DNA from 4 places in the Kitasatospora sp. NPDC004289 genome. Region 1 is predicted to be linked to each of the others. Evidence: riboswitches for the same ligand, from Rfam matches in the RefSeq annotation. Region 1 holds a riboswitch; each other region holds the start of a gene.
The links. A riboswitch is a leader RNA that binds a small molecule or an ion and turns the genes downstream of it on or off. The one in region 1 is predicted to bind cyclic di-AMP.
Positions count from the first base shown of each region.

Region 2: linked by a shared signal. The riboswitch ahead of ACWEPF_RS27575 (NlpC/P60 family protein) and the one ahead of ACWEPF_RS24700 (glycoside hydrolase family 16 protein) in region 1 are both predicted to bind cyclic di-AMP.
Region 3: linked by a shared signal. The riboswitch ahead of ACWEPF_RS21740 (M23 family metallopeptidase) and the one ahead of ACWEPF_RS24700 (glycoside hydrolase family 16 protein) in region 1 are both predicted to bind cyclic di-AMP.
Region 4: linked by a shared signal. The riboswitch ahead of ACWEPF_RS33400 (transglycosylase family protein) and the one ahead of ACWEPF_RS24700 (glycoside hydrolase family 16 protein) in region 1 are both predicted to bind cyclic di-AMP.

Region 1 covers NZ_JBSGEL010000039.1:889-8,630, reverse strand. Annotated here, with positions in the region: gene ACWEPF_RS24735 (PE-PPE domain-containing protein) at 1-131, shown strand, start outside; gene ACWEPF_RS24730 (hypothetical protein) at 156-1,085, shown strand; gene ACWEPF_RS24725 (allophanate hydrolase-related protein) at 1,063-1,449, opposite strand; gene aceB (malate synthase A) at 1,585-3,237, opposite strand; gene ACWEPF_RS24715 (IclR family transcriptional regulator) at 3,427-4,221, shown strand; gene ACWEPF_RS24710 (hypothetical protein) at 4,245-4,562, opposite strand; gene ACWEPF_RS24705 (hypothetical protein) at 4,644-5,111, shown strand; gene ACWEPF_RS24700 (glycoside hydrolase family 16 protein) at 5,113-6,300, opposite strand; cyclic di-AMP (ydaO/yuaA leader) riboswitch at 6,307-6,474, opposite strand; gene ACWEPF_RS24695 (hypothetical protein) at 6,634-7,742, opposite strand, start outside.
Region 2 covers NZ_JBSGEL010000048.1:11,037-18,778, forward strand. Annotated here, with positions in the region: gene ACWEPF_RS27565 (NYN domain-containing protein) at 1-886, shown strand, start outside; gene ACWEPF_RS27570 (NlpC/P60 family protein) at 1,082-2,113, shown strand; cyclic di-AMP (ydaO/yuaA leader) riboswitch at 2,486-2,647, shown strand; gene ACWEPF_RS27575 (NlpC/P60 family protein) at 2,709-3,764, shown strand; gene ACWEPF_RS27580 (C40 family peptidase) at 3,982-5,037, shown strand; gene ACWEPF_RS27585 (hypothetical protein) at 5,034-6,290, shown strand; gene ACWEPF_RS27590 (glycosyltransferase 87 family protein) at 6,367-7,742, opposite strand, start outside.
Region 3 covers NZ_JBSGEL010000031.1:55,567-63,308, forward strand. Annotated here, with positions in the region: gene tig (trigger factor) at 1-599, opposite strand, end outside; tRNA gene ACWEPF_RS21730 (tRNA-Pro) at 927-1,000, opposite strand; tRNA gene ACWEPF_RS21735 (tRNA-Gly) at 1,186-1,256, shown strand; gene ACWEPF_RS21740 (M23 family metallopeptidase) at 1,325-2,350, opposite strand; cyclic di-AMP (ydaO/yuaA leader) riboswitch at 2,353-2,502, opposite strand; gene ACWEPF_RS21745 (DUF6348 family protein) at 2,872-3,600, shown strand; gene ACWEPF_RS21750 (hypothetical protein) at 3,664-3,858, opposite strand; gene ACWEPF_RS21755 (PP2C family protein-serine/threonine phosphatase) at 4,188-5,423, opposite strand; gene ACWEPF_RS21760 (GNAT family N-acetyltransferase) at 5,671-6,918, shown strand; gene ACWEPF_RS21765 (ribose-5-phosphate isomerase) at 7,083-7,568, opposite strand; gene ACWEPF_RS21770 (biotin transporter BioY) at 7,620-7,742, opposite strand, start outside.
Region 4 covers NZ_JBSGEL010000075.1:17,915-25,656, forward strand. Annotated here, with positions in the region: gene ACWEPF_RS33390 (FtsB family cell division protein) at 1-402, opposite strand, end outside; gene eno (phosphopyruvate hydratase) at 524-1,810, opposite strand; gene ACWEPF_RS33400 (transglycosylase family protein) at 2,005-2,763, opposite strand; cyclic di-AMP (ydaO/yuaA leader) riboswitch at 2,769-2,921, opposite strand; gene ACWEPF_RS33405 (cytochrome P450 family protein) at 3,147-4,394, opposite strand; gene ACWEPF_RS33410 (SDR family NAD(P)-dependent oxidoreductase) at 4,555-4,950, shown strand; gene ACWEPF_RS33415 (MazG family protein) at 4,961-5,947, opposite strand; gene ACWEPF_RS33420 (SurA N-terminal domain-containing protein) at 5,965-6,576, opposite strand; gene ACWEPF_RS33425 (ALF repeat-containing protein) at 6,787-7,742, shown strand, end outside.

The DNA of each region.
Region 1 (7,742 bases):
CGCCCACCGCCGAACGCCGCCCCGGCAGCGACCTCCCCGTCATCCGGGGCCACAACCGCCGCGGCTACGTCCGCCAGTCCGAGTTCGCCACCCACCTCGACGACGAGACCACCCGCCTGACCGGCCCCTGACGGCACGTCGGTAGCCTGACCGACGTGAAGCAGCACACGCACCGCAAGACCGACGGGCTGATCACCGCGTACGACCTCGCGTCCGGGTCCGGGGCCCTGGCACCGGCCGCCCGGTTCACGCCGACCAACGGTGACCGACCGATCGCGGTGGACTTCACCGCGGGCTTCCGTCTGGCCTGCTACACCACCTCGGACGCGGTGGTGTGCCTCTCGGCCGACAGCACCGAGCTCTGGCGCCACCTCCTGGGCCCCTGCGCCCCGCAGCACTACGTGCACTGGCCGAACTGCGCCTTCTCCCCCGACGGGCGGACGGTCTGGGTCTACCGGCCGGACGTACTGGCCGGGCGCGGGCCGGTGGACCGCTGGGAGGTCCTGGACACCGCGACGGGCGAGCCGCTCGACGGGACCGAACTGGACACCGCCGGCCACGGCGGCTCCCAGCACTTCCACCCGGCCGACGGCCACGTGCTGCTCGAGGTGGGCGAGGGCCAGGACGGGGCCGCCGTCTTCCGCGCCTCGCTGCGGGACGGCCGCCTGGAGGTGGTGCACTACCCGTGGCCCGACCGCTGCCTGATCGATCTGGCACCCGACGGCACCCAGTTCATGACCGTCGCGCACGACCAGACCGACGTCACCTTCCACCGCTACCCCGACGGGGAGGAACTGCTCACCCTCGGCGTCGACGACTTCGAGCCGGGCCGGCCGAACGCCGTGCTGGAGTGGACCGGCGGAGGCTACCTGACCGACGGGACCGCCGTGGTCACCACCGCGGGCGAGGACGAGGAGACCGAGGAGGAGTGGTACCGGGACCACCTGGTCGACCTCGCCACCGGGACCGTCGGTCCGTTCGCCTCGGGCCGTACCCACTCCTCCACGACCACCCCGCTGGGTGACGGGAGTTGGCTCCTCGGCGACCCGGACGGCCCGCCGGTCAGGCGGTGCGGCCCAGCGTAGCGAGGTAGGCGCGCCAGCCGCCGAAGCCGGTGATCTCCTGGTGCACGCCGCGCTCCAGCTGGCCGCGGGCGAGGAGCATCGAGAGGCAGGCCGAGCCGTCGGCCAACTCGATGACGCCGAGCTCGAGTTCGGCGGGCTCGCCGGGGAGGATGACGTCACGCAGGTGGGCCAGGTCGACGTCGTACAGCTCGCCCTCGATCGCGGTCTCCACCGCCGGGTCGGCGAGCAGGCCGGGGCACTCGTCGCGGATGGAGAAGAAGCGGTAGCCGGGGGCGGTGGTGACGGGGCCGAGCAGCGCGTCGGCCACCGAGGCGTGGAACGGGCCGCCGACCATGGCCTGGCCGTTGAAGAAGATGCGTGCCATGTGCGTGAAGTTCCTTCCGTGACAAGGCCGTACGGCCACCCCGACCCGGGGTGGCCGTACGGTTCGTACTAATCGGCGCGGCCAGTGCTCCAGCACGGCAGGCGGCAGGGCGGCCGCGCCTCGCTAGATTGGTGATCAGTCGAGCAGCGGCAGCGCGGGCAGGGTGAGGAAGTCGACGAACTCCTCGGCCAGCGAGACCTGTTCGAACAGCCGGGCGGCCTCGGCCCAGCGCCCACCGGCGTACGCGGCCTCGCCCAGCTCGGCCTTCAGCGCGTCCAGTTCCTCGGCCACCAGCCGGCGGACCAGCTCGGCGCTGGCCTTCTCGCCGGTGTCGGCGAGGACCACGTCGTTGCGGATCCACTGCCAGATCTGCGAACGGGAGATCTCGGCGGTGGCGGCGTCCTCCATCATGTTGAAGATGCCGACCGCGCCGAGCCCGCGCAGCCAGGCCTCGATGTAGCGGACGCCGACCTGGACGGCGTTGTGCAGTCCGGCCTCGGTGCAGCTGCCGCCCGCACCGGCGATGTCCAGCAGCTGAGCGGCCGTCACCGGCTCGGCCGGGCCGGGGTTCTCCTTCTGGTTCGGCCGCTCGCCGAGCACCGCGTCGAAGGAGGCCCGGGCGACCGGGACCAGGTCGGGGTGGGCGACCCAGGAGCCGTCGAAGCCATTGCCGGCCTCGCGGTCCTTGTCGGCCTTGACCTTGGCCAGCGCGGCGGCGTTGACCTCGGGGTCGCGGCGGGAGGGGATGAAGGCGGCCATGCCGCCGATCGCGTGGGCGCCGCGCTTGTGGCAGGTCTGCACCAGCAGGCGGGTGTAGGCGGCCATGAACGGCGCGGCCATGGTGACCGAGTTCCGGTCCGGGAGGATGTAGTGCTCCCCGGCGTCCCGGAAGTTCTTCACGATGGAGAACAGGTAGTCCCACCGGCCGGCGTTCAACCCGGCGGCGTGGTCGCGGAGTTCGTAGAGGATCTCGTCCATCTCGAACGCGGCGGTGATGGTCTCGATCAGCACCGTGGCGCGGATGGTGCCGTGCGGGATGCCGAGCGCGGCCTGCGCGTGGGTGAAGACCTCGTTCCAGAGCCGGGCTTCCAGGTGGCTCTCGGTCTTCGGCAGGTAGAAGTACGGGCCCGAGTTCGGGTCAGCCTCGCCCTTGGCGATCAGCCGGGCCGCGTTGTGGAAGAAGTACAGGCCGAAGTCGAAGAGGCCGCCGGAGACCGGCACGCCGTCGACCAGCAGGTGGGTCTCGTCCAGGTGCCAGCCGCGGGGGCGGACCACGACGGTGGCCAGCTCGGCGGCGGGCTTGAGGGCGTAGGACTTGCCGGCCTCGGTGGTGAAGTCGATCCGGCCCTCGTAGGCGTCGATCAGGTTGACCTGACCGCTGACCACGTTCTCCCAGGTGGGGGCGGTGGCGTCCTCGAAGTCGGCGAGCCAGACCTTGGCACCCGAGTTGAGCGCGTTGATGACCATCTTGCGGTCCGTCGGGCCGGTGATCTCGACCCGGCGGTCCTGGAGCGCGCGGGGAGCGGGGGCGACCTTCCAGTCACCGGCGCGGACCTCGGCGGTCTCCGGGAGGAAGTCGAGGGTGCCCGCGGCCGCGATCTCGGCGCGCCGGGCCTTGCGGCGGGCCAGCAGTTCCTGCCGGCGGCCTTCGAAGGCGCGGTGGAGGCCGACCACGAAGGAGACGGCCTCGGGAGTGAGCACCTCCTCGCTGCGGGGGACGCGCGGACCGGCGACAGTGACGACCGGAGCGGCGGAGGGGGCGCCGACGGGGTCCTGGTCTGCAGCCATGGGCAGAACACTCCTTGGACAGTTGAGCCAGCAGGGAGGCTCCGGTGGGTGCCTCCTCGATACCGACCCACCTACTGGCGGGTTCGGTTCTGTAAGGTGGAGACTAGTTTCCGCGATACAGAATTTCAACGGTTTGTTGAGGTAGATCGCCGGGACTCTACTCCTCCTCCACAGCAGAAGGGAACGCCGGTGGCCACCACCCCCGCTGCAGCACCGTCCGGGGCCGAGCGAGCCGGCGGCGGCGTCCAGTCCGTCGAGCGCGCCTTCCAGCTGCTCGAAGCACTCGCCGACTCCGGTGGCATCGCGACCCTGAGCGAGCTCTCCGCCAGCTCCGGCCTGCCGATGCCGACCATCCACCGCCTGATCCGTACCCTCGTGCAGCAGGGCTATGTCCGCCAGGACACCGCCCGCCGCTACACCCTCGGCCCGCGGCTGATCCGCCTCGGCGAGACCTCCGGCCGCCTGCTGGGCAGTTGGGCCCGCCCGTACCTGGCCGAGCTGATGGAGGCCACCGGGGAGACCGCCAACCTGGCGGTGCTGGAGGGCGGCGAGGTGGTCTACGTCGGCCAGGTGCAGTCCCGCCGCTCGATGCGGATGTTCACCGAGGTCGGCCGTCGGGTGCAGCCGCACTGCACCGGCGTGGGCAAGGCGCTGCTGGCCCAGCTGGACGAGCCCGAGGCGCGGGCCGTACTCGGCACCCAGCCGCTCCAGTCGCACACGCCGTACACCGTCACCGACCCGGACGAGCTCTTCGCCCAGCTGGCCCACGCCCGGGCCTCCGGCTACGTGGTGGACGACCAGGAGCAGGAGATCGGCGTGCGCTGCATCGCGGTCGCCGTCCCCGGCGCGCCGACCCCCACCGCCCTCTCGGTCTCCGGCCCGGAGGCCCGGATCCGGGCCCTGGAGGCACAGGCCGGGGAGAGCTCGCTGGTCCCCGTGATGCGCCAGATCGCGACCCGACTCGGTCAGGTCCTCGCCCCCTGACGTCAGGTCAGGCCCGCCCGGCCTCAGTCCGGATCGAGGTCGGGCGGGCCCGCCTGCGCCGCCGTCAGCTGGAAGACCGTCAGCTCCGGCTCCACGCCCACCTCGCGGAACAGCCGCGGCGCGGCGGCCAGCTTCGGATCCGCCCGGACGGCCTCCAGGGTGGCCTTGTCCCGCCACAGGCTCTGCACCCGCCAGCGGCCGCCGGGCCCGCGCAGCAGTTCCGTCCTGATCAGCCCCTCCGGCAGCGCCCCCGCCACCAACTCCCGGTACGACGTCACGAGTTGGGCCTCCTTGTCGGGGCCGACCACCCCGGAGACCTCGCTCAACACCTGTCCGGACATCGTCCTCACCTCCGCCAGTCCTCCACGCTACGCCGTTACAGTCTGTACAGGGAGTACGGCACTGAGCGAGCGGAGTGGACCATGGGTGGACGGAAGCTGACGGCCGTGCTGGCGGGGGCGGCGGCACTGGCCCTGGGGACGGCCGTGCCGGCCAGTGCGGCGCCCTCGCACTCCGACCTGGAGGCGGTCCGGATCGACGCGGATCCGGCCCCGCCCGGCGGCGTCACCACCGCGCACGGTTTCGTCGCCAACCGGGGGCCGGACCGGACCGCCTCCCCGTTCCGGGTGACGATCACGCTGCCGGCCGGCTTCACCTTCGAAGGCCCGTACTTCCCGGCGGACTGCCGGGCCACGGCCGGGCACCACGTACTGACCTGCACCTTCCCCGCCGGGCTGCCCCCGCTCCGGACCGCCAGCGCGAACGCCCCGGTCCGGGTGGACCTGGACCTGCCCCCCGGCACGCAGGCCGAGGGGCAGGTCACGGTGTACAGCGCGGACGACACGGACCTCGCGAACAACTCCACGCCGTTCACGCTCACCGTGGGCTGAATCAGCGGTAGACGCGGACCCAGTCGGCGGCGAAGTCGATCGGCGCGGTGCCGGACGGCCCCGGGTGGTACTTCCCGGCACCCACCGAGAGGTTGAGGATCAGGTAGGCGGACCAGCTGGACCCGACGCCCTGGTTGTCGGAGAAGACCTTGACGCCGTTCACGTACCAGTCGACGGAGTTCGCGCCGTAGTACGTGCCGATGGTGACCCACTTGTCGTGGCCGATCGCGGTGGCGTCGGTGAGGTACTTCTGGCCCGACCTGACGTGGTTGGTCAGCTCCAGCAGCGCGGCGTTGTCCGGGTGGTACTCGAAGGTGTCGATCTCCCCGTTGCCGTCCTTCCAGGTCCACAGGGCCGGCCAGGCACCCGCCTCGGAGGGCAGCTTGACCCGGGCCTCGGCGTAGTCGCCGGTCCGCACCTGGAAGCCCTGCGAGGAGTACTCGGTGGTGAGCAGCCCGGTGTCCCAGGCCTGCCTGCCGTTCTCCAGGGTGTGCGCGGAGGGCTTGGCCGTGAAGGTGGCCACACCGTTCGCGACCGAGACGCCGGACGGGTTCAGCCAGTCCAGCTTGTTGTCGTCGGGGTTGTGGTTGCCGTAACGGTAGCTGCTGCTGCGGTCGTTGACCCACTTGCTGCCGAGCGCGACGGGAGCGTCGAACTCCTCCGACCAGGTCAGCGCCTTGCCCGGCACGGGCGAACCACCCGGGGTCGGGGTCGGGGTGGGCGTCGGAGTGGGCGTGGGCGTAGGCGTAGGCGTGGGGGTCGGGGTCGGGGTCACCGAGCCACCGCCGACGGTCAGCTGACGGGACGGCAGGTTGTGCCAGCCCCCGTTCTGGTCCTGCCAGAAGCCGAACTGGGTGTACGTCCCGGCCGGCAGCGCCCTGGCACCGCTGGTGAAGGTCACCCCGCCCGGGCAGATCCGCACGTTGCTCGCGTTGCCGGGGAAGTCGAGGTTGCGCCCGGCGGCGTCCCGGACGCCGACGCCGAGGGTCTTGGCGGTGAAGCAGGAGCCGGAGTGCACGGTCAGGCTGGCCCGGCCGGCCACGTCCGCGGCCAGGGTGTTCGGGCTGAGCCGGTCCTGGGTGACGACGGTGACGGCCTCGGCCTGGCTGGCCAGCGGGGCGGCGGCGATCAGTGGTACAGCCACGAGGGCGGCCGCGCCGAGGCGCGCGGGAGTGACGGAGAAGCGCATGGGCAGGAGTCCTCTTTCGACGCCTGCGAGGTGAGCTGTCGGGTTCGGGCATGAGGGGACGCCCGGCCGCCCGTGAGCGGCTTCACCCCGAGTGCCCCTGCGCCGAGTGGGCGGGCAGGGGTCACGGACTGACCTGGTTCCCCCGCTCCTGCCCGTACTCGGTGTGGTCGAGTGACCGTCGACGGGCAGGCAGGACTCGGCGCCCCGGCGACGGCGTCCGCAGCTACACGAACTCCATGCAGGCTAGGCAGCTCCCCCACCGAGCGACAACGAGAGCTCCCTCACACCGACCGTCGGGGCCCACGACGGCTCCCACCGCGGGCCCCGACCGCTTCAGCAGGCGTTTCCGTGCGCTTCCAGGGTGAACCGGTCCTTGGGGGCGACCGCGTTCGGCTCGCGGACGCCGAACGGACTGGTGTTCCCCAGGGTGATGTTCACGTTGTGGAAGTTCGTGTAGTCGGCCGGAGTGTCCACCGGGGAGTACTCGACCTTCCCGCCGGCCGCCCGGATCGCTCCGGCCGTGGTCAGCTGGACCTGACTGTTCGGCAGCATCGCGGACGCCTCGGCGCCGGTCTTCCCCATCGAGCCGGTGAACACCTGCCCCCGGTCCTGGGACCGGGTGACCCCTCCGATGGCGACGACGTAGTCGTCCGGCACCTTGGAGCTCGGCGTGCTCGGGGCCTGCGGTCCGTTGCCCACCCAGCAGAAGCTGGTCTGCTGCGGCCGCTTCGGGCTCAGCAGGCCGAGCTTCTCGCCCACCCAGCCGGCCGCCTCCCCCAGCTTCCCGCCGACCTCCTTCGCGGAGTTGTAGATCCCCCAGACCGGGAACACCGCCCCGGCGCAACCGGAGCCGGCGTCACTGCCGGAGCCGCGGCCCGCCAACCACTCCAGGCCCCGCGCGCCGCAGTCGACCCATCCCGCCGCCGTCGAGGTCAGGGGGATCAGCCCCAACGCGGCGAGCTTGGTGTGCGCCACCTCCAGGTAGTCCGCGAAGTCCTCGTACTCGCCGGGGAGCGGAGTGAAGGGGCCGTACTTGTGGACCGTCCGGAGGAAGGTCGACAAGGTGTCCCAGTCGAGGTCCGGGTGGGCGGAGCGCCGGTCCGAGTCGCCGTTCCAGAACGCCTCCACGTCGCGCCGGTCGAACTCGGCGGAGACGGCAGCGGTGAGGGCGGCCCGGCGCAGCGCCTCGCGCATCACCTGCTGGGTCCGCTCGGCCGACTCGCCCGCGTTCCTCGCGGACTCACGTGCCTGCTCGACCGCGACCAGCGCGTCGTCGGCCGACGCCTTGGCCGCACTCGCGTGGTCCCGGGCCCGGTCGGCCGCCCCTTGCGCCCTGGCGGCACTCGCCGCCGCCTCGGCTGCCGCGCCGCGGGCCTGCGCGGCAGCCGCGCGCGCCCGGGCGGCCGACGCCTCGGCCTGGTCGGCCGAGCTCTTGGCGTCCC
Region 2 (7,742 bases), on a different contig from region 1:
GGAGCTGGCGGAGGCCAGGGCCCACGCCCGGGCCGACCTCGACCGGCAGCGCGCCGAGGGCGAGGGGGTGCGGCGCGAGGCGGAGTCGCTGCGCAAGAAGGTGCGGAGCCTGGAGAGCGACACCCGGCGGGCGCAGGCCGAGGCCCGCAAGGCGCAGGCCGAGTTGGCGGAGGCGAGGGCCGCCGCGTCCGCCGAGCTGAGCGCCGCCGAGGCGGAGTCCCGGCGGCTGCGGCACCGGATCACCGAGCTGGAGGGCGCGCTGGAGACCGGCCGCCGTTCGGTCCGGGAGGGCCGCAGCGTCGAGGACATGCGGCTGCGGCTGCTGCTGGACACGGTGCTGCAGTCGGCCCAGGGCCTCCAGCGGGAGCTTGCGCTGCCGGTGACGCAGCTCCACCCCGCCGATCTGGTGGACGCGGTGGTGCCGGGCTCGGCCTCGCCGCACGACGTGGCCCGGCGGGCGCTGGCCGAGGACGATCCGGCGCTGCTGGACCAGTTGCTGGCGATCCCTCAGGTCCACCTGGTGGTGGACGGCTACAACGTGACCAAGACCGGGTACCCGACGCTGCCGCTGGAGCAGCAGCGGATGCGGCTGCTGGGCGGGCTGGCGATGCTGGCCCAGCGCACCCAGGCCGAGGTGACCTGCGTGTTCGACGGTCAGGACCTGGACGCTCCGGTCATCATGGCGCCGCCGCGCGGGGTGCGGGTGCGCTTCAGCCGGACCGGCGAGACGGCGGACGAGCTGATCCGCCGGCTGGTGCGGGCCGAGCCGCAGGGGCGGCCGGTGGTGGTGGTCTCCACCGACAAGGAGGTGGCGGACGGCGTGAAGAAGGCGGGTGCGCGCCCGGTCTCCTCGATGCTGCTGCTCCGGCGGCTGTCCAGGCCGTGAACTCTTCTGATGTCCGGTCAGGGGAGCGTGGCGCGTTTGTGTCCGTCTCGTGAAAGCCGCTGTGCGTAGGGAAGTTCGTCCCGGTAGGGGAGTGGCGCGACGGCTCCTGACTCACTAGGGTCAGGCGTCAAACCTATTTTCTGGACTATCGCTCGAACGGGTGGGCGTCCAGGAGTGCTGAAGGAGTTCGTCACCTTGGCTTCCCACCGCCGTCCCAAGCAGCCGAGCCGCGCACGGGTCATCGTGCTCACCGCCGCCGCTGCGACCGCGGTCGCCGTCTCCGCCCAGTCCGGTGCCTACGCGGCCCCCGCGAAGCCGACCAAGGACGAGGTCAAGGCCCAGGTCGACAAGCTCTACGAAGAGGGCGAGCAGGCCGCCGAGCGCTACAACGGCGCCAAGGAGCGGGCCGACCAGCTGCGCAAGCAGGCCGACCAGCTGCAGGACCAGGTGGCCCGCGGCCAGGAGCAGATGACGCAGCTCCAGACCGGCCTGGCCGCCGTGGCGGCGGACGAGTACCGCAACGGCGGGGTCGACCCGTCGGTGGCGCTGATGCTCGCCTCCGACCCGGACGGCTACCTGAGCAAGGCCTCCAGCGCCGACCAGGTCAACCAGACCCAGGCGCAGACCCTGCGCTCGCTCCAGGACCAGCAGCGCCGGCTGGACCAGCAGAAGGCCGAGGCCGCCTCGGTGCTGGCCGAGCTGGACCGCAACACCAAGGCCCTGAACGACTCCAAGAACGAGGTCCAGCGCAAGCTGCAGGAGGCCAAGAACCTCCTCAACCAGCTGAGCGCCGCCGACCGCGCCGCCATCACCAGCGGCGACCGCTCCTCCCGCAGCGCCACCCGGATCGACCCGAGCACCCTGCCGCCGGCCGCCGGCTACGCGGGCGTCGCGATGAACGCCGCGCTCAGCAAGCAGGGCCGCGCGTACGTCTGGGGCGCCACCGGCCCGAACAACTTCGACTGCTCCGGCCTGATGGTCTGGGCCTACGCGCAGGCCGGCGTCTCGCTGCCGCGCACCTCGCAGTCGCAGGCCAGCGTCGGCACCAACGTGGGCAACGACGTGGCCAACGCCCAGCCGGGCGACCTGATCATCTATCACAGCGACGCGCACCACGTCGGCATGTACATCGGCAACGGCATGATGGTGCACGCGCCGCGCACCGGTGACGTGGTCAAGGTGGCCCCCGCCAACGTGATGCCGATCAAGACCATCCGCCGCGTCTGACGGCCGGTCAGCCGAGCACGGCATAACGGACAACTGGTGTGAGCCGGGGCAACTGACGCCCCGTGACACGCCCGGGCCCGCCGGAATCCCGCTGTGATGTGGGACACCTCCGGCGGGCCCTCCGTCGTCTCCGGAGGGCGAAATCTCAGCTCACCGTGCATTCGTGATCACGGTCGGTCGCAATCACAAATGCACTTGGACTTTCTTCCGTCTTTTTTCTTACAAGGATTTGAACCGATCACGGTTGGGTTACTAGGGTCATTGTCGAACCACCGCACTGTCGATCGTCCAGCCTGGGCGGCGGCGGTGGTTACCGCCGAGTTCGAGACGCAGCGGGGCAGGGAGAGTTGACTGCCCGACAGGGGACCCCCGAGGGGGTGGCTGCCGATCGGAGCCGGGGAACCACGTTCCTCGGGGTGAATCGGCGTCAGGCCGGCCGGGCCGTCGCGAGACGGTGCGGGGGTGAGACGTCGTAGGGCTACCTTCCAGCCCGAACCCGTCAGCTCACCCGGTAGGCGGACGTAGGAAGAAGGAGTCCGCCTTCGTGGCGTCCCATCGTCGTCCCAAGCCTGCCAGTCGTACCCGCGTCTCGATCATGACGGCCGCCGCGGCCGCCGCCGTGGTCCTCTCCAGCCAGACCGGAGCGCACGCCGACCCGCAGCCCTCCAAGGACGAGGTCAAGAGCCAGATCGACCAGCTCAACGAGCAGGCCGAGGTCACGACCGAGCAGTTCAACGCGAACACCGAGAAGCAGCAGGCCCTGCAGACCCAGGTCGGCCACCTCCAGGACGAGGTGGCGCGCGGTCAGGAGCAGGTGAACGCCCTCCAGGCCAGCCTCGGTGAGATCGCCGCCGAGCAGTACCGCAGCGGTGGGATATCCCCGACCGTCCAGCTGATGCTCTCCAGCAGCCCGGACGCCTTCCTCGGCCAGGCCGGTGCGATCAACCAGGTCGGCGTCTCGCAGGCCGACGCGCTGAAGCAGCTGAAGACCGAGCAGGACAAGCTCGACCAGCAGAAGGCCGAGACCCAGGGCAAGCTGGCCGACCTGGAGAAGACCAGCCAGCAGCTGAAGGCCCAGAAGGAGGACGTCCAGGGCAAGTTGGCGAAGGCCCAGGCCCTGTACGACTCGCTGGACGCGGCCGAGAAGCAGAAGATCCGCGAGGCCGAGCAGAAGGCCGCCGCCGAGGCGAGCGCCAAGGCCGCCGCGGCGAAGTCCGCGGCCAAGCCGCAGTCCTCCGGCGGTGACGAGCGCGCCTCCCGTTCGGAGAGCCGCACCGACCTGAGCTCCCTCCCGGCCGGCTCCTTCGCCGCGACCGTGGTCGCCGCCGCCGAGGCGCAGATCGGCAAGCCCTACGGCTGGGGCGACACCGGCCCGGACTCCTTCGACTGCTCCGGCCTGATGGTCTGGTCGTTCAAGAAGGCCGGGATCTCGCTGCCGCGCACCTCGCAGTCGCAGGCCGGCGCCGGCACCAACATCGGCACCAACATCGCCGACGCCAAGCCCGGCGACCTGATCATCTACTACGGCGACCGGCACCACGTCGGCCTGTACGTCGGCGGCGGCCAGATCGTGCACGCCCCGCGCACCGGCACCCTGGTCCGGCACGAGTCCGCCACGGTGATGCCGATCAACGCGATCGTCCGGGTCTGACCCACCCGAACGTCCTACAGCCCGCAGGCCCGGCCCCGTGCCGGGCCTGCGGCGTTTCCCGACGGTGGATCAGCTGTCCGATTAGTGGTCAAATATTCGGCCCTGTAGGGGTTTGGACTAGATCGCCGCGACTCGCTAACGTCTGCCCCCGGACCTCCGTCAGGACGCCCGCCCACCTGGTCGGCGGCGGTGGCCCGGCCGCACAGGAGCCGCCGCCGTGTCTCGTTCCCCCCTGCCGGCCGCCCGCCGGCTGACCCGCGCGCTGGTGCTCACCGCCGCCGCCACCACGGTGCTCGGCGTGGCGGCGGCCGGGGGCGCGGCCGCCGCGCCCGGCGCCCCGGCCGAGCCGACCTCGCGCAAGGACGTCAAGGCCCAGGTCGACCAGATCTACGAGGAGGCCGAGCAGGCCTCCGAGCGCGCCAACGCCGCCCAGGAGCAGCAGCGCGTCCTGCAGGCCGAGACCGGCACCCTCCAGGACCAGGTGGCCGCCGCCCAGGAGGAGCTCAACCGGCTGCGCTCCGACCTCGGTTCGGTGGCCGCCGCCCAGTACCGGGCCGGCGGCATCGACCCGGCCGTGCAGCTGATGCTGGACTCCGACCCGGCCGGCTACCTCTACCGGGCCCGCACCCTGGACCAGGTCAGCGAACGGCAGAACGACACCCTGCGCCAGGTGATCGACCGTCAGCGCCGGCTGGACCAGCGCCGCGCCGAGACCTCGGCCAAGCTGGCCGAGCTGGAGTCGGTGCGGCGCACCCTGGCGGAGAGCAAGCAGGAGATCCGCCAGCGCCTGGCCAAGGCGCAGCGGCTGCTGAACGGTCTGGGCGCCACCGAGCGGGCCCGGCTCCAGGCGGACGACGCCCGGGACGCCGAGCGCCGCGCGGCCCGCGGCGGGGAGCGGGTGGACCTCGGCAACCTCCCGGCCGCCTCCGGCCGGGCCGCCGCCGCGCTGGCCGCCGCCGCCAGCAAGATCGGCTCGCCCTACGTGTACGGTTCCACCGGCCCCCGCACCTTCGACTGCTCGGGTCTGATGTACTGGAGCTGGCGGCAGGCCGGAGTGACCCTGCCGCGGACCTCGCAGCAGCAAGCCAACGCGGGCCAGCGGATCAGTCTGGCCGACGCCCGCCCGGGAGACCTGGTGATCTTCTACAGGGACATGCACCACGTCGGCATGTACGCCGGCGGCGGTGTCGTGGTGCACGCGCCCTACCCCGGCGCCCGGGTGCGCTACGAGAGCGTCAACGCGATGCCCGTCACCGGAGTCGTCCGGGTATGACAGCAGCCGGTGGCCGGAGTGCGTCCGGCTCCGCCCCGCCGCTCTCCCGCCGGGCCGCGCTGCTGCTCGCGGCCGCCGGGCTGGTGCAGCTCTCCCCGCCCCGCGGCCGGTCGGCCGCCCCGGTGTTCTCCGGGCCGACGGCGGCGGCCACCGTGCCCGCCGTCCGGCCCGAGCTGGAGGCACTGCTGGCCGACCGCGCCCGCGCACTGCTGCGGCACGACGCGGCCGCTCTGCCCGCGGGGGAGGCCGGGCAGGCCGCGCTGCGCCGGCTGGCCGATCTTCCGCTGGCCGAACTCTCGTACCGCATCACCGAGTTCACGGAGCCGGCGGGCACCGGCGTGACGCTCAGGGCCGAGCTCGGCTGGCGGGTCGCGGAGTACGACGAGTACCCGGCGGTGCTGCGGCGCCGGCTCTCCTTCGAACGGGGCACCGGAGGCTGGCGGCTGACGCAGGAGCAGCCCGAGGGCCCCGCCGCCCCCTGGGACCTCGGCCCGGTCTCGGTGGCGCCGGGCAGGCACTGCCTGGTGTTCGGCCAGGCCGCCCCGGCCGAGCTGGCCCGGACCGCGGCCGCCGCCGACCAGGCGGTGCCGCTGGTCGGTGAGGTCTGGGGCGCGGGCTGGCCCGGGAAGCTGCTGATCGGCCACCCGGCCACCGCCGAGCAGTTCGACCGGCTGCTCGGCACCCCCGCCGGGCAGTACGCCGGGATAGCCGCCGTCACCACCGCCGCCGCCGGGGCCCCGGTGCGCACCCCGGCCGACCGGATCCTGATCAACCCGCAGGCCTACGCGGGCCTGAGCGACCTGGGCCGCCGGGTGGTCACCGCGCACGAGATCACCCACGTGGCCACCCGCGCCGACACCAAGCCGTGGACCCCGCTCTGGCTCTCCGAGGGCGTGGCCGACCACACCGGCTACCGGGGCACCGACCGCACCCCGCAGCAGATCGCCCCCGAACTGGCGAAGGCCGCCGCGGCCCGGGGCTTCTCCCCGAAGCTGCCCGCCGACGCCGACTTCACGGCCGGGGCCACCGGGATCGCGCTGGCCTACGAACTGGCCTGGTCCGCCTGCGACCTGATGGTCCGCCGCTTCGGCGAGCGCCGGCTGGTCGCCCTCTACCGCGCGAACGCCGCGGCGGGCCCGGCCACCACCCGCGAGGAGTGGCTGGACGGCCTGCTGCGCACCACCCTCGGCCTCGGCCTGGACGAGTTCACCCGCCTGTGGGCCGACGACCTGCACCAGCGCTTCGCGCACTGACACGCCCCGGGCCGAAGGGCGCCCCGGGCCGAAGGGCGCCCCGAGCCGCGCCCGGAGGTGAGCGGGCGAATAGCGGTCAGCGCGGGACGGCGGGCTTGTCGACGTCGTCCAGCAGGTCCTGCTCGTAGGCGATGCCGGGCCGCACCGGGTAGCCGGTGGGGGCGGCCGGCTCCAGGGCGCGCGGCGGCAGCACCAGGGTCCTGGTCTGCCCCGGGACCTTGGTGGAGAGCCAGAGGCGACGACAGGAGAGCACCGCGGCGGCCAGCAGCGTCAGGTTCCGCGCCGTCAGGACGGCCACGCCCCAGGGCTCGCTGGCGACGACCTGGCCGAACAGGATCGGGAACTCCAGCATGGTCAGCAGCGTGGTCACCAGGACCAGCACCGCCACCGGCCGCTGGCTGGTGCCGCGCACGGTCAGGCAGACGGCCGCGACGCCGACGATCCAGACCATGTACTGCGGGCTGATCACCCGGCTGGTCACGGTGAAGACCAGCAGCGCCGCGAGCGCCGCGTCGTAGGTGGTGGCCGAGGTCCAGCGGCGGGCCCGCAGCCGCCAGAACAGCAGCCAGCCGAAGCCGCCGACCGAGGCGGCCAGCGCCAGCTTGGTGATCACCGGCACCCACGGCCCGAGCATCTCCACCGAGCCGTAGTTCATCTTCACCTCGCCCTGCCAGCCGCCGAAGATCCGGGCGTAGTGCAGCGGCAGCGCGCCGAGCGACTCCACCTCGATGCCCCGGTCGCGCTGGAACTTGAGGAACTCGAAGGCACCGTTCATCCCCGCCGTGAGCAGGAAGCCGAGCGCGCTGAACGAGGCGATCGCCGCCGTCCAGGAGCGCCGGGTGCGGCGGCCCTTCGGGGTGCCGAGCAGGGCCAGCACCGGCCAGACCTTCACCAGCCCGCCGAGGCCGAGCAGCGCCCCGCCCAGGCCCGGGCGGCGCAGCAGCACCAGCAGCCCGGCCACCGCCAGCGCGGTCACCAGGATGTCGTAGCGGCAGTAGACCGTCGGCCCCAGCAGCGGAACCCCGGCCACCCAGACCCAGGCGCCGGAGAAGCTCCGGCCGCGCCTGGTCCCGGCCCGCGTCAGCAGCACCATGGTGACGGCGTCGAAGACCGCGCAGAGCACCCAGAAGGACACCAGGTAGGACCAGGGCAGCAGCCCCGGCAGCAGGATCACCAGGGCGGCGCCGGGCGGGTACTGCCAGGTGACGTCGTCCAGCGGGAAGGTGCCGGTCTGCAGCACCTGGTACCAGCCGTGGTAGATCACCGACACGTCGGCGGTGACGTCGGTGGCGGCGATCCGGAGCACTCCGGTCACGACCAGGACGAGCAGCGTCCGGGTGGCCAGCCAGCCGCCGGCCAGCGCCCACAGCGCACCTCCGGCCGGCCTCGGCGAACCGCTCGCGGGTACGGGGGCGCGCTCGACCGCGCTCAGACCGGTGCTCCCGGCCGGGA
Region 3 (7,742 bases), on a different contig from region 1:
AGCAGGCGGCCCGAGCCGATCTCGTAGCTGACGCCGGTGGCGGTGCCGTCCTCCGGCACCTCACCGTCGACCTTGGCCTCCAGGTCGACGATCACGACGTCGCCCTCGGCGGCGGCGCGCTCGACGTCCTTGACCGAGGAGAAGCGCTCGCGCAGCTGCTCCAGGGACTTCTCCACGTCGGCGTCCTCGACCACGATCGGGTCGACGGTCACCTCGATGCCGGCGAAGTCGGGCAGGGTGATCTCCGGGCGGACGTCGACCTCGGCCACGAAGGTGAGGTCACCACCGTCGGCCAGGTTCTCGACGCCCTGGATGTCGGTGATCTCGGGCTGGCCGAGGACCTCGATCTTGCCCTCGTCGACGGCCTGCGTGTAGAAGCGCGGCAGCGCGTCGTTGACGGCCTCCTCCAGCACGGCGGCGCGACCGAAGCGCTGGTCGATCACCTTGGCCGGAATCTTGCCCTTGCGGAAGCCCGGGACAGAGACCTGCGAGTTGATCTTCTTGTAGGCCGCGTCGAGGCTCGGCTTGAGCTCCTCGAAAGGCACCTCGACGGTGAGTCGAACCCGGGTCGGGTTCAGAGTCTCGACGGCGCTCTTCACGGTTGGGTCTCCTATGGGCTTGCGGTCAGGTTGTCTCCGCCGTTGCCGGCCGGCGGGCCGGGCGCGGTGCGGGCGAGACGGGCGATGGGCGGTTGGAGCTGCATCTCCCGTACAAGGGGGTGGACGGTGAGCTTGACTCCTCGCCCTCGGGCGGTTGACCTGCACGGATCTGCGCAGGGACTACCGCCAGCCGCCCATCCTACCGGTAGCACGAAAGGCGGACGCCAGGGTGCTGCCACACGGATGACGGGACCCCGCGCGAGGACCCCCGGACGGCCCCCGGGACGCCAACAGGGCCCCGCCTTCGGACGAGACCCTGCCGCACTGTCGGGGTGGCCGGATTCGAACCGACGGCCTTCCGCTCCCAAAGCGGACGCGCTACCAAACTGCGCCACACCCCGTGGTGCCGAGAGGAAGCGTACACGCCACCCCACACCCCCACGGCCGTTCCCACGGGCGGCCGTTGACGGTCCCGGCGGGCGGCCCCGACGTGCCGGAGCGTCAAAGCGGTGTGCGAGCAGGCGACCCGACCAGGTACGCTGACCCTGTCCTCGGGACCGCAGCACGCGGCCACGGGGCGTCCTGTGCGGGTGTAGCTCAATGGTAGAGCCCCAGTCTTCCAAACTGGTCACGCGAGTTCGATTCTCGTCACCCGCTCCGCGAAAGGCTCCGGCCCCCGGTCACTGACCGGGGGCCGGAGCCTTTCTGACGTCGTCTCAGTCTTCTCAGACGTTGACGCCGTGGGCGCGCAGGTACGCGACCGGGTCGACGTCGGAGCCGTAGGAGGCGCCGGTGCGGACCTCGAAGTGCAGGTGCGGGCCGGTCACGTTGCCGGTGGCACCCGAGAGGCCGATCTGCTGGCCGGCCGAGACGGTCTGGCCGGCCGAGACGCCGATCGAGGAGAGGTGGGCGTACTCGGAGTACTTGCCGTCCGCGTGACGGATGACGACCTCGTTGCCGTAGGCGCCGCCGTTGCCGGCCTTGACCACGGTGCCCGAGGTGATGGCCTTCACACTGGTGCCGGTGGAGGCGCGGAAGTCCACACCGGTGTGGTAGCCGCTGGACCAGCTGGAGCCGGAGGCGTGGTACGCGGTGGAGGTGCCGCCGCTGACCGGGGCCACGTAACCGCCGGAGGCGACGGTGGTGGAGGTCTCAGCCTTGGGCGCGGCGGCCTTCGGGGCGGCGGCCTTGGGCGCGGCGGCCTTCGGAGCCGCGGCCTGCGGGGCGGCGGCCTTGGGGGTCGCGGCCTTCGGGGCCGGGGTGGAGGCCTTGGAGCGCGAGGCCTTGGTGGTGTCCGCGGACTCGGTGCTCTTGGACTGCTGCTGCGGGGCCGGGGTCTGGGCCGGCGCCGGGGCGGCGACCGCTGCCGTACCCGCGAGCGAGAGGTTCTGGCCCGGGTAGATCAGGTTCGGGTTGCCGCCGATGACGGACCGGTTGTCCTGGTAGAGCTTCTGCCAGCCGCCCTCGACCTGCTGGGCGGAGGCGATCTTCGAGAGGGTGTCGCCGCTGACGACCTGGTAGGCCTTGGCCTCGGCGGCCGGGGCGGCGGCCGGAGCCTGGGCGGGCGCGGCGGCCGGGGCGGACTCGGCCACCACGGCGGTGACGGCGGCGGCCTCGGGGGCGGCGGCCGGGGTGTGGCTCTGGTGCGCGCTGGCGGCGCTGACCGGGACGGCGAACGCGGCGCCGACCACACCGGTGGCGACCGCGATGCGGGTCAGACGGGACAGCTGGACGCGACGGTGCTTGCCCATGGGGCTTTCCTCTCCGACGCCTGTGAGGTGAGCTGTCGGGTTCGGGCTGGAGATGCCCGGCCGCTGGCGCGGCTTCACCCCTAGCCGGACCGGCGTACCGGTACGGCGACTTACCTGTGGGTCCCCCACTCCTGCCATGGCTGTGCTTGTTCGAGGCTCCGGATGGTGGCAGGACTCGGCGTTCCACCCGGTGGGCCCGTCCGGTCGATCCGCCGGACTGGATCCGCAGCTAAGCCCATCGCCCCGGCCGCTGGCAACCCCGGGTTGAACGATCAACGACGATCGGGCGGGACCAAAGTCACTCCGGGCCGGGGACTTCGGCCCTTGGCGGCCATGATCGCTGACCCTGGGCCGATCCTCCGTGCACGCAGGGTGTCGAATGCGACGGTCCGGGTACGGCCCTGCGCGCTCCGTCGGCAGGCGCCGTGACACCGGTCACGCCAGGCCGATACGCTCGCCGTTCGAGGTTCCCGTTCGAGAACAGAGCGCCGCCGTCCGGGCGGCACCGAGGAGATCCGCCCGTGCCCCACGAGGAGCGGCTGGCCGTCATCCGACGCGGAGTGGTCCGCGAGATGGCCCGCCTGGGCCTGGAGTTCACCGTGGACGGTGCGGTGGTCCGGGGGCCCGGCACCACCGCCGTGGCGGTCCGCGACCACGCCGAGCGGGGCACCACCGGCCACGTCGACCTCGGCTACGTCCTCCAGCTCGGCCGGGGCGACGGTCCGGTGGTCTGGGACTGCGCGGCGGGCTTCGGCGGCGACGACGCCGAGCAGCTCGACAACGCGGTGATGATCTGGGCCGGCACCACCGCCACCGCCGTGCTCCAACTCCTGGACGGCGGGCACGCGTTCAGCACTCCCGAGTTCCCCGGCTGGCGGGTGGTGCAGAGCCCGGCGGCCACCTTCGGCACCGGCTCGGAGCTGCTCGCCGACTGGCTCGCGGAGCAGCACTCCTCCCCCGCGCTGGCCGCCGCCGTGCTGCCGGAGCTGGTGCCCGGCCAGGTCAACGGCGTGAAGCTGTTCTTCGGCGGCAAGGCCGGCCACGACGTGGCCGAGGTGCGGGTGAACGGCCGGGTCAGCAGCGCGGCCTCGCGGGCCCTGCGCGCACAGGACTGGCCGCGCGGCGAACGGCTCTGCTGGGCGCGGCTGTTCCTGGTGTTCGCGCCCGAGCCCGAGGCACCGCCGGAGCGCGCGGCGGCGCCCGCACCACCGCGCGGAAGACTCGCGCGCTGGTGGCGGGGACGGCGCTGACCCACCGTCAGGCGGGCCCGCGACCGGACGCCTCCCGGCCGGGCTGGCCGGGGTGGCGGCTGCTCAGCTGGCGACCGAGGAGATGGTCTGCGCGAGCTGGCTGAGGAAGTCCTGGATCGGCTTGGCCGCCGTGGACTGGCTCAGCATGAAGCCGAAGAGCGCGGCGATGATGGCATGGCTGGTCTTCAACTGCTTGTTGCGGATGAAGATCACGCAGATGATGCCGAACAGGACCAGGGCTGAGACGGAGAAGGCCACCCGGACTCACTTCCTCTTTCTACGTAGCGAGTTTCGTGGCGGGCCCAATCCCCCGAGCAATCCCCCGGACCCCCCGAGAACCGACCGTCCCACCCGGACTCAGTGTGGTCGTTCGTGCGGACTGCGTAAAGGACTTGCCGTGAGCAGGCCCCGAAGATCCTGCGATGTGAGACGAATTTCCGCCGACCGAGACGATAGCCGAGCAGGCCTGACGGTCCGTCGGCAGGGCCGCCCCAACTGGCACTTGGCGGCTCCGGGCGGTCCTAGATCCACTTTCCGGACTATGCCCCAGGAATGGCCGAAGATCGGCGTCGGGACTTGACAGTCGGTCAGCCCCGCCAGAGCAGCAGGACCGCGCGGTCGTCGTTGACGTCCTTGGCCACCGACTCGATGAGCTTCACCGCCGAGCCGCGGCCGCCGAGTTGGGCGAACGGGGCGCCCCCGACCAGCCGGTCCGCCTCGCCCATCAGCCGGTCCATGCCCTCGGTGAGGTCACGGCCGGGCACCTCCACCATGCCGTCGGTGCAGAGCATCAGCACGTCGCCGCGGTCCAACCGGCCGCGCACGCCCTCGAACTTGGCGCCGTCGTACACCCCGAGCAGCCCGCCCTCGGGGGCCTCCATCACGTCCCAGCGGCCGGTGCCGGCGTGCCGCTGCATGCCGGGCAGGTGGCCGGCCGAGAGCAGCTCGTACTCGCCGGTGTCCAGGTCGAGCACCAGGTGGACGGCGGTGGCGAAGCCCTCGTCCCAGTCCTGGCGGAGCAGGTAGCCGTTGGCCGCGGGCAGGAACTCGTGCGCCGGGAGCGAGCCCAGCAGGCCGCCGAACGCACCGGAGAGCAGCAGGGCGCGCGAACCGGCGTCCATGCCCTTGCCGGAGACGTCCGCCAGCACCACCTCCAGCACCCGGCGGCCCGGCCCGGTGCGGGCCGCCACCACGAAGTCGCCCGAGAAGGACTGGCCGCCGGCCGGGCGCAGCGCCATGTCCGCCGACCAGCCCTCGGGCAGCGGGGGCACCCGGCTCTGCACCCGCAGCCGCTCGCGCAGGTCGAACAGCATCGAGCCGCCGCCCCGCCAGGGCACCCCGACCCGGCTGCGGAACTGGGCGAGCAGCAGACCGGCCACCCCGACCGCACCGACCACCAGCGCGGCACCGGGGGTCACGCCGAAGACGTAGGTGTCCGGGTGGTCGCTGGCCACCCGCTCCCCGGTGTGGATCAGCGACTCGGTGGAGAGCCCGAGCGCGGCGGCCGCGTAGAGCAGCACCAGGGTGCCCGGCCGCAGCAGCAGCGCCCCGGCCAGGATCGGCAGCACCAGTGCGGTGGGCGGGGCCCAGGCCGGGATCAGCACGTTGAGCAGCACCAGCAGCGGGACGGCGGCGAACAGCACCCCGAAGGCCAGCCAGTCGGCGGCGTCCCCGCGGAAGTGGTCCACGGCGGTCCGGCGCAGCACTCGGCGGGCCCGGTACAGCCTGCCGCGCAACCGGGCCGTCCACGGGCCGTCGGCCGCCGCTGCGGCCTGGCCCGTGCCAGTCGTCCGGGGCTCGGAGCCCGGCGTGCTGCCAGCCATGGGCCTTGACCTTATCCACCGGCACCCGGTGCCGTCGACGGGTGGGGCGGCGCCGGGCGCGTTCACGGGTGAGGGTTCAGCGGGTTTCGGCCGTGCGGACGGTGTGGGTCCGGTGTGGGCCCGGCGGGCACGCGACGGCGGCGCGGCGGCGGCGCGAAGGGGACCCCCGTCGAATGTCGGTCGCGCACGACGGATGCTCGGTGATAGCTCTTGGCATATGACCGCACACCGTACGACTTCTGACGACATGCCAGGTGACGCCCTGGACTTCCGCCCGCTCGCCGCCGAGGACTGGGACCGCTGGTACCGGAACCTGGAGGTGGCCTTCGGCGGGTCCGAGGACTTCCCCGAGGACCGGGAGCTGTGGCGGGAGCTGACCGAACTGGACCGCTCGGTCGGGGTCTGGGACGGCGACCACCCGGTGGGCGGCGCCAGCGCGTTCAGCTTCCGGATGGCCGTCCCCGGCGGTGCCGTGGTCCCGGCCGCCGGCGTCACCATGGTCGGCGTGCTGCCCACCCACCGGCGGCGGGGCGTCCTCAGCAGGCTGATGCGCGACCAGCTCGACGAGGTCCGGCGGCGCGGCGAGGCACTGGCGGTGCTGACCGCCTCGGAGTCGCTCATCTACGGACGCTTCGGCTACGGCCTCGGCACCTGGCGGATGGGGGTCACCGTGCCCCGACGGGTCGGGCTGCGGGCCCCGGTGGACCGTTCGGTACGGCTGCGGTTGGTGGCACCGGAGTCGGTGGTGGCGGCCTGCGAGGAGCTGTACGCGGAACTGGTCCCGCACCGGCCCGGCATGCTGGCCCGTCAGCCCGGCTGGGAGAAGCTGCCGTTGAAGGACCCCGCCGGCGGGCGGGAGGGCGCCTCGCCGCTGCAGTGCGTGGTGGCCGAGGACCGGGCGAGCGGGCAGCTGCTGGGCTACGCCCGGTACGCCGTCGCGATGGACTGGAACGTCTCGGACATCGCCGACGGCACCGTCCGGGTCCGCGACCTGGAGGCCCGGACGCCGGGCGTCCGCGCGGCGCTGGTCGAGTTCCTGCTGGGCCTGGACCTGACCGGGCGGGTGCGGTTCCGCAGCCGCCCGGTGGACGACGCGCTGCTGCACCTGGTGGACGATCCGCGGCGGCTGGAGCCGCAGTTGGTCGACTCGATGTACGTGCGGCTGGTGGAGCTCGGGGCGGCGCTGGAGCAGCGCGGGTACGCGGCGCCGGTGGACGTGGTGCTGGAGGTGTCCGACGCGTTCTGTCCGTGGAACGCCGGGCGGTGGCGGCTGCACTCGGACGGGCCCGGCAAGGGCGCGAGCTGCGTCCGCACCGAGGCGGCGGCCGACCTGGCGCTCGACGTCCGGGAGTTGGGGGCGGCCTACCTCGGCGGCGTCCGGCTCACGGCGCTGGCCGCGGCGGGCCTGGTCTCCGAACTGCGGGACGGCGCCCTGACCGAGGCGACGCGGGCCTTCGCCTCGGACGTCGCCCCCTGGCTGCCGCACGGCTTCTAGCGGGCACCGGAAGGCAGCGACCCAGGGGCGCGAGGAACTGCGCGAATCGGAAGGCGGCTCACCGGCAACTGAAGCTCCGTCAGCCAGTTGCCGGTGCTGCCGTTCCCCTGCGCGCAGTTCCCCGCGCCCCCGGTGTGACCACTCTCGTCAGCCAGGTGCGCCGATCAGCCCTGGGGGTGGTGGGCCGGGATCGGGGGGAGTTCGCCGGTGGTCTCGTAGTCGGCGAGCATCTCGATGCGGCGGGTGTGGCGCTCGGCGCCGCTGTAGGGGGTGTTGAGGAAGACCTCGACGAAGCGGGTGGACTCCTCGACGGTGTGCATCCGGCCGCCGATGCTGATGACGTTGGCGTTGTTGTGCTCGCGGCCGAGCTCGGCGGTCTGCTCGCTCCAGGCGAGCGCCGCGCGCACGCCCTTCACCTTGTTGGCGGCGATCGCCTCGCCGTTGCCCGAGCCGCCGATGACGACGCCGAGCGCCTCGGGGTCGGCGGCGGTCCGCTCGGCCGCCCGGAGGCAGAACGGCGGGTAGTCGTCCTCGGCGTCGTAGACGTGCGGGCCGCAGTCGACCGGCTCGTGGCCGTTCTCCTGGAGCCACTTCACGAGGTGGTTCTTGAGGTCGTATCCGGCATGGTCGGAACCCAGGTACACGCGCATGCGTAAGAGTGTGGCATGCGCGTGTGCCCGGGCCGCCGCCGGTCCGCCGGCTCAGGAGTCGCGTCGCAGCAGCTTCCAGGCCAGCGGCAGCGCGCCCATGGCCAGCAGGACCTTCAGGCCGTCGCCCACCAGGTAGGGGTAGAGCCCGAGTTCGGCCGCGCGGGCCAGCGGGAC
Region 4 (7,742 bases), on a different contig from region 1:
GCGCGGGACGGGGGTGGTGTCGGCCTGGTCGACCGAGTCCCAGACGCTGGCGTACCAGGGCTGGGCGGCCTTGGCCTGTGGAGCTGACGCACCGTCGGCCGAGGAGGACTTGGTGGCCGGCGGGGCCGGGTCCACCGAGATGAACGGGGTCTCACCGGGCATCGCGTAGTGCAGCCGTTGGCGGGCCTGGGCCTTCACGAACTCCGGGTCCTGCCAGCGCGCCTTCTCCCGGCTGAGCTTCTCCACCTGGGCCCTGGCGTGCTCGGCCTTGGCCCGCTGGGCGTTGATCTCCGAGCGCTGCGCGATGTACTGCCGGGTGGGGTAGGCGAGGATCGCCACCAGCGAGCAGAGGACCAGCACCAGCACGGTGGCGCGGCTGGTGAAGCGCGGTCGCGCCGCCAAGCCCGGAATCTTCCACATCGCCGGTACCCCTCCATCCACACGCCGGTGCCCCGGCCCACCACCCTACGGGGTGGGAGCCGGGGCACCGGTCACAGCTGGCTGAGTGTCAGCCCCGGGTCGCTCAGGCCTCGGCCTTGAACCGGGGGAAGGCCCCGCGGCCCGCGTACTCGGCGGCGTCGTCGAGGATCTCCTCGATGCGCAGCAGCTGGTTGTACTTGGCGACGCGCTCGGAGCGGGCCGGGGCACCGGTCTTGATCTGGCCGCAGTTGGTGGCGACGGCCAGGTCGGCGATGGTGACGTCCTCGGTCTCGCCGGAGCGGTGCGACATCATGCAGCGGTAGCCGTTGCGCTGGGCCAGCTCGACGGCGTCCAGGGTCTCGGTCAGCGAACCGATCTGGTTGACCTTCACCAGCAGCGCGTTGGCGGTGCCGGTCTCGATGCCGCGGGCCAGGCGGGCCGGGTTGGTGACGAACAGGTCGTCACCGACCAGCTGGACCTTGTCGCCCAGCTTGTCGGTCATGGCCTTCCAGCCGTCCCAGTCGGACTCGTCCAGCGGGTCCTCGATGGAGACCAGCGGGTACGCGGCGACCAGCTCGGCGTAGTAGTCGATGAGCTCGGCGGAGGAGATCGCCTTGCCCTCGAACTGGTAGGCGCCGTCCTTGTAGAACTCGGAGGCGGCCACGTCGAGCGCCAGCGCGACGTCCTTGCCCGGGGTGTAGCCGGCCTTCTTGATGGCCTCGGTGATGAGGTCCAGGGCCTCGCGGTTGGAGTCCAGGTTCGGCGCGAAGCCGCCCTCGTCGCCCAGGCCGGTGGAGAGGCCGCGCTCCTTCAGGACGCCCTTGAGCGTGTGGTAGACCTCGACGCCCCAGCGGACGGCCTCGGAGAAGGACTCCGCGCCGATCGGGGCGATCATGAACTCCTGGATGTCGACGTTGGAGTCGGCGTGCGACCCACCGTTCAGGATGTTCATCATCGGGACGGGCAGGACGTGCGCGTTCGGGCCGCCCAGGTAGCGGAACAGCGGCAGGTCGCTGGCCTCGGAGGCGGCGTGCGCCACGGCGAGCGAGACGCCCAGGATGGCGTTGGCGCCGAGCGAGGACTTGTCCGGGGTGGCGTCCAGGTCGAGCATGGCCTGGTCGATCAGGCGCTGCTCGGTGGCGTCGTAGCCGACGAGCTCCGGGCCGATCTGCTCGATGACGGCCAGGACGGCCTTCTCGACGCCCTTGCCGAAGTAGCGGTTCTTGTCACCGTCGCGGAGCTCAAGCGCCTCGAAGGCGCCGGTGGAGGCACCCGACGGGACGGCGGCACGGCCGGTGCTGCCGTCGTCCAGACCGACCTCGACCTCGACCGTGGGGTTGCCACGGGAGTCGAGGATCTCGCGGGCTACGACGACATCGATGGACGGCACGAGGCATCTCCTTGCGGAAGCGGGATGTGTAGTCGTTACGACCAGAGCCTAACCGCACCGGGCCCCGGGACCACGCTGACCTTGGTCCCGTCTCACCTCGTGGCCTTCCTACCCACCGGTAGTTCACCCGGGACGGGCACGGAGGGGCCGCACCGTCGAACGGTGCGGCCCCTCCGTGATGACGGTGCGTCGGATCAGCCCAGCTGGAGGACCTGGCCGGGGTAGATCAGGTCGGGGTTGCCACCCACGACCGACTTGTTGGCCTGGTAGACCTGGTGCCAGTCCTGGCCCTTGGCGGCGGCGATGCCGGACAGGGTGTCACCGGACTTGACGGTGTAGTTGCCGGTGGCCGGGGCCTTCGGCGCGGCGTGCTTCGGGGCGTTCACCGTCGGCGCGGCGGCCTTCGGGGTCTCGACCTTGGGCGCCGGCTTGGTGGTCTCGGCGGCCTTGGGCGCGGCCTTCTTGGTCTCCGTCTTGGGGGCGGCCTTCGGGGTCTCCGCCTTCGGCGCAGTCGTGCGGGTCTCCGAACGGGAGGCCTTGGCCTCGGAGTTGGTGTCGACCTGGGCGGCGGCGCCGCCCTTGGTCAGACCCGCCTTCACGGAGCAGACCGGCCAGGCGCCGGGGCCCTGGGAGGCGAGCACCTTCTCGGCGACCGCGATCTGCTGGCCCTTGGTGGCCTGGTTGGCCTGCGGCGCGTAGGCCTTGCCGCCGAAGCCGGCCCAGGTGCTGGAGGTGAACTGCAGGCCGCCGTAGAAGCCGTTGCCGGTGTTGATCGACCAGTTGCCGCCGCTCTCGCACTGGGCGACCTTGTCCCAGGTCGAGACGGGCGCGGCCTGGGCGCCGGTGGCGGCCATCAGCGGAAGGGCGAGGCCGACGCCCGCGACGCCCGCGACGGCGATCGCCTTCTCGGCCTGGGTACGACGACGGTGACGGCCCGAACCAGAAAACAGCATGAAGAAGTCCCTCTCCGCACGCCTGCGAGGTGAGCTGTCGGGTTCGGACCGGGAGGTGGCCCGGCCGCCGTGAGGCGGCTTCACCCCAAGCCGTGGGGGGACGGCGACGTACGTGTGGGTCCCCCGCCCCTGCCCAAGGGTCTGGTCGGTGTCCCGGTAGCGCGGCGGGCAGGATTCGGCGTTCCGCGCGCGGGGTCCGCAGCTGCGGACTGCAGGGAGGGTAAGCAGATCAGCTGATCGATCACAAGCTCATGTCGAACACATCACACCGAAATCACGCTGCGCGGTGGGTCGTCCACAAACCGTACCCCTGTGGCCGGATTGATGTGTATTCAGATCACGGTCGATCAGATATGACCGACACGCCGTCAGATAGCGGGTGTTCAGCCTTCCGGGGTGAAGCGGACCGGCAACTCCCGCAGCCCGCGCATGATCAGACCGCCGCGCCAGCGCAGGTCAGCGGGCTCGGCGGCGAGTTGCAGGTCGGGCAGCCGGGTCAGCAGGGCGGCGAGCGCGAGCTGTCCCTCCATCCGGGCCAGCGGGGCGCCGATGCAGTAGTGGATGCCGTGGCCGAAACCCAGGTGCGGATTGTCCTTGCGCGCGAGGTCGAGGGTGTTCTCCGCCGCGAACCGGGCCGGGTCGCGGTCGGCCGCCGCCAGCACCACCAGCACCGGGTCGCCGACCGGGATGTCCACCCCGCCGATGGTCAGCGGGCTGGTGGCGAACCGCCAGGTGGCCAGCTCCACCGGGCCGTCGTAGCGCAGCAGTTCCTCCACCGCCGTCTCCAGCAGCGCGCTCTCGCCCCGGCGCAGCGACGCCTGCAGCAGCTCCCGCTGCTCCGGGTTGCGCAGCAGTGCGTAGGTGCCGTTGCCGATCAGGTTGATGGTGGTCTCGAAGCCGGCGAACAGCAGGATGAAGGCCATCGCGGCGGCCTCGTTCTCCGTCAGGTGCTCACCGTGGTCGCTGGCCCGGATCAGGCCGGAGATCAGGTCGTCGCCGAGGTCGGCCCGCTTGCGGTGGATCAGCTCCAGCAGGTAGGCGCGGATCTTCTTCACCGCCCGCCCCACTCCGCCGCGTTGGCCGCCGTGGTGACGGATCATCGCCCCGGCCCAGTCCCGCAGGTCGTCCTGGTCCTCCGGCGGCACGCCGAGCAGGTCGCAGATCGCGTAGATGGGCAGCGGGAAGGCGAACTCGTGGATCAGGTCGGCCTCGCCGCGGGCCGCGAAGCCGTCGACCAGGCGGTCGGTCAGCTCCTGCACCCGGGGCTGGAACTCGGCCACCCGGCGCGGGGTGAAGGCCTTGGACACCAGCCGGCGCAGCCGGGTGTGGTCCGGCGGGTCGATGTTCAGCAGATGGGTCATCAGGTCGGCCTGCCGCTCCCCCGGGATGCCGACCCGGCCGGTGCGGTGGGCCTGCTCGCTGTGGTGCGCCGGGTTCTTGGAGAGCCGGGCGTCGGCCAGCGCCTGCCGGGCGTCCGCGTACCGGGTGACCAGCCAGGCGTCCACCCCGCTGGGCAGCGTGGTGCGGTGCACCGGGGCGTGCTCGCGCAGCCAGGCGTACGCGGGGTACGGGTCGGCGGCGAACTCCCAGGTGAAGAGGGCGGGCTGGGTCGGGGCGGGGCTGTCCGGCATGGTGTGAACGGTAACCCGCCGAAGTACGAGTGAGCCTGGTCACCTGGGGGGTAATTGCTCTTGCGGAGGATCGGAGCGTGCTTACGATCCTCCGATACGGACTTGGAGGGACGCCGGTGCGGCGCGTCCCGCCGGGCGCGGCTCAAGGAGGAGCAGTCCCATGCGAGTAACCGGGGCAGTGGTGGTCATCGCGGTACTGGACGGCGGTTCGGGTGCCGGGCTGGCCCGGCGGTTCGCCGCCGCCGGCGCGGCCGGGATGCTGATCGCCGATCAGCGGGCCGGCGTGGCGGAGGACCTGGCCACCGAACTGGACCGTCCGGGCTGCCCGGTGGTCGGGGTGGGCGCCGACGTCCGGCAGCCCTCCGACGTGGCCGCCCTGGTCTCCACCGCGGTCAAGCACCTGGGCCCGATCGACCTGTTCTGCGTCTGCGGCCCCGACGCCGAGCGCATCCTCCCGATCGCCGAACTCCCCGCCACCCTCGGCCCGCTGGCCGAGCTGATGGCCCAGGTCGGCGAGGCGATCGGCGAGGTCCTCGCCCCCGCCGTCGCCGCCTGAGCCCTTCCGCTCACTCCGCCGCCCGGACCTCGTCCCGGTAGGCGCGGGTGGTGGCGCGCAGCGCCTGGTCGATGTCCAGGTCCTCGTCGTAGGCCCGCTGGGCGAGGGCCAGCAGCACCCTGCCCAGGCTCTCCTGGTCGAGCGCGGCGGGGAGTTCGTACGGGGCGTCCGGAACGGCGGTGAAGCCGGCCCGGCGGACCCGGGAGACCAGCTTGGCGGCGTACGCCAGCGCGGGCAGCCCGGCCGGGACGCCGTCTAGGATCGAGTCGCGCTGCTTCTCGGCGGCCTTGAGCTGCTCCCAGTTGGCCTCCACCTCGGCCGCGCCGTCGGCCTCGACGTCCCCGAAGACGTGCGGGTGACGGTACATCAGCTTCTCGACGATGTCCCCGGCCACGTCGTCGACGGTGAACGGGTCCTCCGGGTGCTCCTCGGCGATCCGGGAGTGGAACATCACCTGGAGCAGGACGTCACCCAGCTCCTCGCGCAGGGTGGTGCGGTCGCCCTCCTCGATCGCCTCGACCAGCTCGAAGGCCTCCTCGACCAGGTACTTCACCAGCGAGGCGTGGGTCTGTTCGGCGTCCCAGGGGCAGCCGCCCGGGGAGCGGAGCCGGTCCATCACCGCGACCAGGTCCAGCAGCCGGGCCCCGGGAAGGTCGTAGGAGCCGGGCAGCAGCTCGATCTCGGGCGCCTCCCCGGCCTGCTCGACCGCGATCCGGGCCAGCGCGTCGGTGAGCCCCGGGTCCCCGTCCGGGCTGCCGAGCCAGAGCGTCACGCCCTCCCGCTCCCCGGTCAGCAGCCGGGCCAGCGCGGGCGCGGTGGAGCGCTCGACCAGCTCCACCGTGACGCCCGCCTGGCGGACGGCCGGGAGCTGCGGGTGGGCCGGGTCTCCGGCCAGCACCCGGGCCGCCCCGCGCAGCGCCTCCCAGGCGGGCCAGGAGAGCAGGCCGGGGGCGACCCGGTGAGTGGTGGTGAGCAGGATCAGCTTCGGAGTGTCCACACTCCGAACCTACCCGGTCAGGCGGTGGCGGCGGGCTGCTTGATCCAGTCCGCGGGGGCCGTCACCAGACCGATCTGCTGGACGTCCCAACGGCCGTAGCGCGGGTTGACCTCGATCTTCAGCTTGGCCCCGGCCTCGGTCAGCGCGGAGCGGATCGCGGCGTCGCCCTCGGGGGTGCGGGCGTCCTTGCCGGCGGCCAGCTTCTGGATGCCCAGCTGCTGCCGGTAGAAGGAGTCCACCGCGTCGGCCGGGACGTTCTGCCGCACCAGCAGTTCGCGCGCCAGCTCGGCCTCGCCGCCCATCATCTTGGCCTGGCCCGCCTTGGCCTCGGCGATCTCCCCGTCGGTGACGGTGAGCCGACGGTCCGCCAGGGCCTGGGCGACCACCCGGTCCAGCACCAGGTCGACCACCGTCCGGCGGACCAGCCCGGCCCGCTCGGCCTGCTGCCCGCCGGTCTCGGCCGCGACGCCCTGGCGGACCTCACCGACCCGGGCCTCCACGGCCGCGATGCTGATCTTCTCCCCGCCGACCACGGCAGCCGATCCCTGGTGGGGCGGCTGACTCCCGCAGGCCGCCAGTGCGGCTCCGGCGAGCAGGACTCCGGCGGTGGTGCGGAGGTGGCGGATCACGTGGGGCCTCCCGGGAGTTGTGGGGCGCGCGTGGTTCTGCTGACGGTGCACCAGTCTCGTGGCCCGGGGGCGTTTGGCCAAGGGTGCCGACGTCCCCGGAAGGCTGGTGTCGCGACGGGGCGCACCGGCCGAAAACCGGTTTGATCATCAACCTATGATTCGTACTCGCGTTCACTGCACGTTCTTTGCACCGGTGGGGGAATCCCGTACATGAAGCTGTCCCGCGTCTCCGCTGTCCTCACGGCCGCCGCGCTCGCCCCGGCGATCCTGTTCCCGTCCACCGCCTCGGCCACGGCGAACCCGCCCGCCACCCCGGGCGTCTCGGCCGCCGACAGCCAGACCGACGAGCAGAACAAGGACCTGATCAAGGCCATGCTCGCGGACCCGAAGGAGGGGCCGAGCATCCGGGAGGCCGCCCAGGCCGCCCTCGACGGGACCCCGGAGGACCGGGTCGCGTTCCTGACGGTCAAGCAGCACGCGGTGCGCGAGAGTGACGAGCGGCTGAAGCTGACCCAGCTCATGAGCACCGGCGGTCCGGCCGTCAGGGCGGCCGCCGGCGCCGCCATGAGCGGTGACCGCAAGGCGGTCCAGGCCTTCCTCGCGACGGGCTACGAGGAGGCCAAGGGCGACGACATGGTGGAGGCGGCCCGGATCGCCGAGGTCGCCGGGCCGCTGGTGCGGAAGGCCGCGGACGAGGCCCTGCGGAGCGGCTACGCCAAGGTCGCCGCCTTCCTCAACACCGGCCGCGCCAAGGCCGAGAGCGCCGAGCGGGTCCAGGTCTCCCAGATCGCCGAGACCGGCGGCCCCGCCGTCCGCAAGGCCGCCCTCGCCGCCCTCGACGGCAACTACGCGGGCATCGCCGCCTTCCTCAACACCGGCCGCGCCAAGGCCGAGAGCGCGGACCGGATCCGGGTCTCCCAGATCGCCGAGACCGGCGGCCCCGCCGTCCGCAAGGCCGCCCTCGCCGCGCTGGAGGGCGACTACGCGGGCATCGCCGCCTTCCTCAACAGCGGCCACGCCAAGGCCCTGGAGACGGACGCGGCGGCGGAGAAGAAGGCCGCCGAGGACAAGGCCGCGGCCGAGAAGGCCGAGCGGGAGAAGCCGGCCACGGTCACCCCGGCGAACGTGACCACCACTCCGGCACCGGCCACCACGGGCACCACCCC